2 regions of the Tepidimonas sp. HKU77 genome follow, and region 1 is predicted to be linked to the other one. Evidence: predicted binding sites of a transcription regulator. Region 1 holds the regulator's gene; the other holds the start of a gene.

Region 1 (3,404 bases):
ACAAGTTCGATGACTTGGGCGGCACGCTGGCCGCCTTCGACCCGCTCAGCAACCTGCGGGTGGGTGCGCAAATCCTGCACGATGCCATCCGAACGGCAGGCTCCGTACCCGGCGGCCTGCGGCTGTACGTGGGCGCGGTCAGCGTCGATGCGCGCGACTACATCGTCAAGGTGATGGCGGAGCAGGAGCGGCTCAAACGCGTCGCCGCCGGCCAACAGGTGGGCTTCACCGCCTCGATGCCGCTGCCCCCGGGTCTGGTGGTGGACGCTGCGGCACAGGAAGAGACCAATGGCGCCCTGCCGTTGCGAATCGGAGGTGAGCCCACCCCAGACGACGCGCCACCGGCGAGGGGGACGCGACCGTCCTGATAGAATTTGCCGCGCGCGCGACTGGCGATAGGTCCGGCAGCGGCCTTTCCGGGAAGGCCGCCACGCCGCCAACCGACGTGGGGCTCACCACGGGGAAGCGCGCAGCCGCACGAACGCGTCTTCACGACGTGGCCAGCGCGGCGGTCTGCCGTTCGCCTGGGCAACCCGTGTGACAAACCGCCGCACCCGGGTGCAACGCCGCCGACAGGACTGCCCATGTTTGACCGCAATATCCTCATCGAACAGACCGACCCCGAGCTGTGGGCCGCCATCCAGGCCGAGAACGCCCGCCAGGAGGCCCACATCGAGCTGATCGCCAGCGAAAACTACGCCTCGCCCGCGGTGATGGCCGCGCAGGGCACGCAGCTGACCAACAAGTACGCCGAGGGCTACCCGGGCAAGCGCTACTACGGCGGCTGCGAGCACGTGGACGTGGCCGAGCAGCTGGCCATCGACCGCGTCAAGCGGCTGTTCGGCGCCGAGGCCGCCAACGTGCAGCCGCACTGCGGCGCCAGCGCCAACGAGGCGGTGTTCCTCGCCTTCCTCAAGCCCGGCGACACCATCATGGGCATGAGCCTGGCGGAGGGCGGGCACCTGACGCACGGCATGGCGCTGAACATGTCGGGCAAGTGGTTCAACGTCGTCTCCTACGGCCTGAACGACCGCGAGGAGATCGACTACGACGCGATGGAGCGAAAGGCGCACGAAACCCGGCCCAAGCTCATCATCGCCGGGGCCAGCGCCTACAGCCTGCGCATCGACTTCGAACGCTTCGCCCGTGTGGCCAAAGAAATCGGCGCCATCTTCATGGTGGACATGGCGCACTACGCCGGCCTGATCGCGGCCGGCGTCTACCCCAATCCCGTGCCGCACGCCGACGTGGTCACCTCCACCACGCACAAGAGCCTGCGTGGCCCGCGCGGCGGCATCATCCTGATGAAGGCCGAGCACGAAAAGGCCATCAACAGCGCCGTCTTCCCCGGCCTGCAAGGGGGGCCGCTGATGCACGTGATCGCTGCCAAGGCGGTGGCCTTCAAAGAAGCGCTGAGCCCCGCGTTCCGCGATTATCAACAGCAGGTGGTGCGCAACGCCCAAGCCATGGCCGAGGCACTGCAGGCGCGCGGCCTGCGCATCGTCAGCGGCCGCACCGAAAGCCACGTGATGCTGGTCGATTTGCGCGCCAAGGGCATCACCGGCAAAGAGGCCGAGGCCGTGCTGGGACAAGCGCACATCACGGTCAACAAAAACGCCATCCCCAACGACCCGCAAAAGCCCATGGTCACGAGCGGCATCCGTCTGGGCACACCCGCCATGACGACGCGCGGCTTCCGAGAGGCCGAGGCGCGGCTGACCGCCAACCTGATCGCCGACGTGCTCGACGATCCGCACAATCCGGCCACCGTCGAGCGCGTGCGCGCGCAGGTCGCCGAGCTGACGGCGCGCTTCCCCGTCTACGGCTGACGCGCCATGAAGTGCCCCTTCTGCGGACACGCCGACACCCAGGTGGTGGAGACGCGCGAGTCCGACGATGGGGTATTCGTGCGCCGCCGCCGCCGCTGCGCCGGCTGCGAGCGGCGCTTTACCACCTACGAACGCGCCGAGGTCACCTTTCCGCAAGTGGTCAAGAAAGACGGGCGGCGCGTCGACTACGACCCCGCCAAACTGCGCGCCAGCATGGCGCTGGCGCTGCGCAAGCGACCGGTGAGCACCGAACGGCTCGATGCCGCCGTCGCCCGCATCGAAGAAAAACTGCTGGCCGAGCCCACGCGCGAGGTGCCCGCGCAGCGCATTGGCGAATGGGTGATGGAGGAGCTGCGCCAGCTCGACCAAGTGGCGTACGTGCGCTTTGCCAGCGTCTACCGCAGCTTCGAGGACGTGGACGCCTTCAGGACACTGATCGACGAGGTGCGCGGCTGACAGGGTCGCGGGCGCGGATCGGCAGTCGCACCTGGGCCACGAACTCACCCTCGGACTCGTACACGCGCAGCCGCGCTTCGGCGTCGTACAGCAAGTCCAGCCGCTCGCGCAGATTGGCCAGCGCCAGCCCATTCCCCCGCGCGCCTGGTGGTGCCTGCGGCGGCGGGAGCGGGTTGCGCACGAACAGCACCAAATGGTCGTCGTCGCGAAACGCCTCGACAGTGACGCAGCCCCCCTCCTCGCGGGGTTCAATACCGTGGCGCACGGCATTCTCGACCAGCGGCTGCAGTGTCAGCGGCGGCAACAAGGCATCGTCGGGGGCGGTGTCGACCTGCCACGCCAGCCGCAGCCGATCACCCAGGCGCACCTGCTCCACCGCCAGGTAGGCACGCGCCAATGCCAGCTCCTCACGCAAGGGCACGAGAGCCCGGGGCTCGGTGAGAAGGGCACGGTAGAGGTCGGCCAGGTCCTCCAGCATCGCTTCGGCGCGCCCGGGATCGCGGCGGATCAGCGTCAACACGCCATTGAGGCTGTTGAACAGAAAGTGTGGCCGCATGCGCGACTGCAGCGCCAGCAACCGGGCCTCAGCCAGCGCGGGCGACAGGCGCTGGTGCCGCCAGTCGAAATAGCCCACCACGGCCAGCCACACGGCCAGCGTCGCCACTACCACCGTGGCCAGTGGCGGCACCGTCAGGCCCAGGCGCTGCAGCCCGAAACGCCACAGCAACGCCACCACCACCGCCAGCAACGCGGTCATCCAAAGAGCCCGCAGGGGCGGCAGACGGCGCAGCCACGGCGCCAACCATGCCAGTACACCCGTGACCGTCAGCAGCACGGGTTCGTACAGCGCGCCCTCCCTCCACCAGCCCGTCCACGCGTGCCCACGCATCGGGGCCTCGATCGCCCACCACAGCAGCCGCAACCCCTCGGCCAGCAGCAGCAGCCGCAGCAACACCCCCAGATTGCGAAAATCCGGTACCGTCAAACGCGCGGTGGGTCGCTGGCGCATGGTGTGGGGTCGACGCGATGTTGGCAGCATAGAAACTGGCCGCGTGCCACCGGGCACGCCGATCGCTGCCGCGCCGATGGTAACGCCGTCGCCCCGTTGCAGGTGCGTGT
Region 2 (3,404 bases), 1.2 Mb from region 1:
CTTGCTGGGTTGGATTTCGCCACGCGCGGCTTTTTCTTCGTAGGCGAGATAGGCTTCTTCGAACGCGCGCCCGACCTTGTCGTGCAGATCGGGCACGCTGGAAGGCGAAAACAGCGTCCACATGCCGTTTTCCATCACGCGCTTCATGAACAGGTCTGGAATCCAGTTCGCCGTGTTCATGTCGTGTGTGCGGCGCCGGTCGTCGCCGGTATTTTTGCGCAGCTCCAGGAATTCTTCGATGTCCAGGTGCCACGTTTCCAGGTAGCAGCACACGGCGCCTTTGCGTTTGCCGCCCTGGTTGACGGCCACCGCCGTGTCGTTGACGACCTTCAGGAACGGCACCACGCCCTGGCTTTCGCCGTTGGTGCCCTTGATGTGGCTGCCCAGCGCGCGCACGCGCGTCCAGTCGTTGCCCAGGCCGCCGGCGAATTTGGACAGCAGCGCGTTTTCCTTGATGGCGTCGTAGATGCCTTCGAGGTCGTCGGGCACCGTGGTGAGGTAGCAGCTCGACAGTTGCGAGCGCAGCGTGCCGGAGTTGAACAGCGTGGGTGTGCTGCTCATGAAGTCGAAGCTGGAGAGCACCTCGTAGAACTCGATGGCGCGCGCCTCGCGGTCGATCTCGTTGAGCGCCAGGCCCATGGCCACGCGCATGAAGAAGGCCTGCGGCAGCTCGATGCGCTGCTTGCGCACATGCAGGAAGTAGCGGTCGTACAGGGTCTGCAGCCCCAGGTAGTCGAACTGCAGGTCGCGCTCGGGTTTGAGCGCCGCGCCCAGGCGCGCGAGGTCGAAGGTCTGCAGCTCGGGGTTGAGCAGCTCGGCCTCCACCCCCTTTTTGATGAAGGCCGGGAAGTACTCGGCATAGCGCTCGCGCATCTGCGCGTGCGTGGTTTCTTCGCCCAACACCTCTTTGTAAATGGTGTGCAGCAGCAGCCGCGCGGTGACGTAGGTGTAGTCGGGGTCGGTCTCGATCTTGGTGCGCGCGGCCAGGATGGCGGCTTTGTGCACCTCGTCCAGCGGCACGCCATCGTAGAGGTTGCGCAGCGTTTCGGCGACGATGGGTTCGGCCTGCACGTCGGGCCCCAGGCCTTCGACGGCGGAGTGGATCAGCGCCTTGAGCCGATCCAGGTCCAGCGGGAGGCGCTCGCCGCCGTCGAGCACGTGGATGGTGGGCTGCACCGGCGCGGCCGGCGCTTCACCACGCGCGGCACGCTCCTGGGCACGGCGCTCGCGGTACAGCACGTAGGCGCGCGCGACCTCGTGGTGGCCGCCGCGCATCAAGCCCAGCTCGACCTGGTCTTGCACGTCTTCGATATGGAACGTGCCACCGCCAGGGCGCGAGCGCATGAGAGCGCGCACGACCGCCTGCGTGAGTTGATCGACCGTCTCACGCACGCTGGCCGACGCGGCGCCCTGCGGGCCGTGCACGGCCAAGAAGGCCTTCATCATCGCGACGGCGATTTTGCTGGGCTCGAACGGCACCACGGCGCCGTTGCGCCGAATGATCTGGTAGTGCGGCAACGTGCCGGCGGGGAGGGGGCGGGCGGCCTCGGGCACGGCGGCGACGCTGGCGCCGGACGGGGGGGTGGAGAGGGTGGTCTGCATGGAGCCTCGCTGAGGGTGATGTCCACAGGGCCGACGGCGAAACACTAGATCTAGTGTCCGTCGTTGAGAAAAAACACTACCGCTAGTGTAGCGGGCATGGCGGGCGGGACAAGAAGTCAGGCGCGAAAATTTTTCAATCTCGACGCCCCGCCGATATCCTCGGGTTGCCCCGGAGGGGACGACTAGCGCGGCATGGGGGCCGCGCCTGCGGTGCTGGCAAAGGCGTGCGTGGGCCAGCCGGTCAGCGCGATCAAGCGTGCCCAGTCGAAGCCGGGGCCCGGGTCACGCTTGCGGCCCGGGGCGATGTGTTCGTGGCCCGCCACCGCGCACAAGGTGGGCCAGCGCGCGCGCAAGGTTTGGCACAGCTCGGCCAGTGCGTCGTACTGTGCGGGTTCGAAGGTGTCGCCTTCCAACCCCTCCAGCTCCACACCAATGGAAAAATCGTTGCAGTTGGCCCGCCCGTGCCATTGCGAGACGCCGGCATGCCAAGCGCGGCGCTCGCAGGCGACGAATTGCACGAGCTCGCCGTCGCGCCGGATCAGGAAGTGGCTGGACACCTCCAGCCCGCGGATGCGCTGAAAGTAGGGGTGGGCGTCCCAGTCAAGCGTGCCGGTGAAGAGCTGCTCGATCGCGGCGCCGCCGTATTCGCCGGGCGGCAGGCTGATCGAGTGCACGACGATCAAATCGAGCGACGCGCCGGGCGGGCGCGGGCCGTGGTGCGGCGACGGCACCCAGCGTGCCTGGGCCAGCCACGTGCCCTCGGTGGGGGCGGGGTGGTCGGCGGCAGTGAGCATGGCCATGGGATCGTTAGGGCGGGTCAACGCACCAGTTGGTTGAGCTGGATGATGGGCAGCATCACCGACAGCACAATGAGCAGCACGATCGCGCCCATGGCGATGATGAGGGCGGGCTCCAGCAACGTCGCCAAGCGCAGCGTGCGCCGTTGCACCTCGCTGCTGATTTGGGTGGCCGCGCGCCGCAGCAGGTCACTGAGTTGGCCGGTTTGCTCACCCAAACGGGCAAAGGTGATCAACGGCCCGGCGAACGTGGGGCGGGTGGCCAGTGCGGCAGCCAGTGGGGCCCCCTCGCGCACCAGGGTCAGCACCTGGCGTGCGTCGGCGCGCAGGGCGTGGTTGCGCAGGGTATCGCTGGCCGTTTGCAGCGCGCGCAGCAGCGGCACGCCCGCCCCCGTCAGCAGCGCCAGCAAGGCCGCAAAGCGCGCCACATCGTACTGGCGGCTCAGGCGCCCCACCACGGGCAGTCTGAGCCAGGCGCGGTCCAGGCGCTCGCGCAGTGGTGGGCGCTGGCGCGCCCACCACAGGCCAGCGGCCGCGGCCATGCCCAGCAGGGGCACCAACCAGCCCCACTCGCGCAGCGCGTGGCTCGCGTGCAGCATGACGACCGTCAGCGTCGGCAGTGCCCGGCGCCCGCTGCTGAACGCCTGGGCCACCTGTGGCACGACATAGGTCATCAGAAAGACGACGATGGCCAACGCGAAGACGGTCACGATCGCCGGGTACAGGATGGCCGACAGCACGCGTTGGCGCAAGGCCTGTCCGGCCTCCAGCTCGTCGGCGAGGCGCTCCAAAACTGTCCCGAGTCGGCCGCTGGTCTCGCCTGCCGCAACCACGGCCCGGTAGGGCTCATCAAACACGCGCGGGTGGGCGGCCATGGCCGTCGCCAGGGGGCTGCCGGCGCTGACCTCGGCGCGCAGGTGCGCGACCAGTTCGCGCTCCGCCGGGGTGTCGGCTTCGTCGGCGAGGCTGGCCAGCGCGCGCTCCAGTGGCAACCCGCCTGCGACC

The links. Region 1 encodes NrdR, which represses ribonucleotide reductase genes. Its sites were predicted from a motif close to CACNANATNTNGTG; they were not measured.
Region 2: the regulator NrdR is predicted to act here: its motif matches at 1,645-1,658, upstream of ACPP3B_RS03085 (ribonucleoside-diphosphate reductase subunit alpha).

What each region holds. Positions count from the first base shown of each region.
Region 1 covers NZ_CP187300.1:1,894,225-1,897,628, reverse strand. The annotation lists gene ACPP3B_RS09160 (transglycosylase SLT domain-containing protein) at 1-368, shown strand, start outside; gene glyA (serine hydroxymethyltransferase) at 585-1,829, shown strand; gene nrdR (transcriptional regulator NrdR) at 1,836-2,285, shown strand; gene ACPP3B_RS09145 (sensor histidine kinase) at 2,254-3,294, opposite strand.
Region 2 covers NZ_CP187300.1:650,775-654,178, reverse strand. The annotation lists gene ACPP3B_RS03085 (ribonucleoside-diphosphate reductase subunit alpha) at 1-1,602, opposite strand, end outside; gene ampD (1,6-anhydro-N-acetylmuramyl-L-alanine amidase AmpD) at 1,785-2,396, opposite strand; gene gspF (type II secretion system inner membrane protein GspF) at 2,420-3,404, opposite strand, start outside.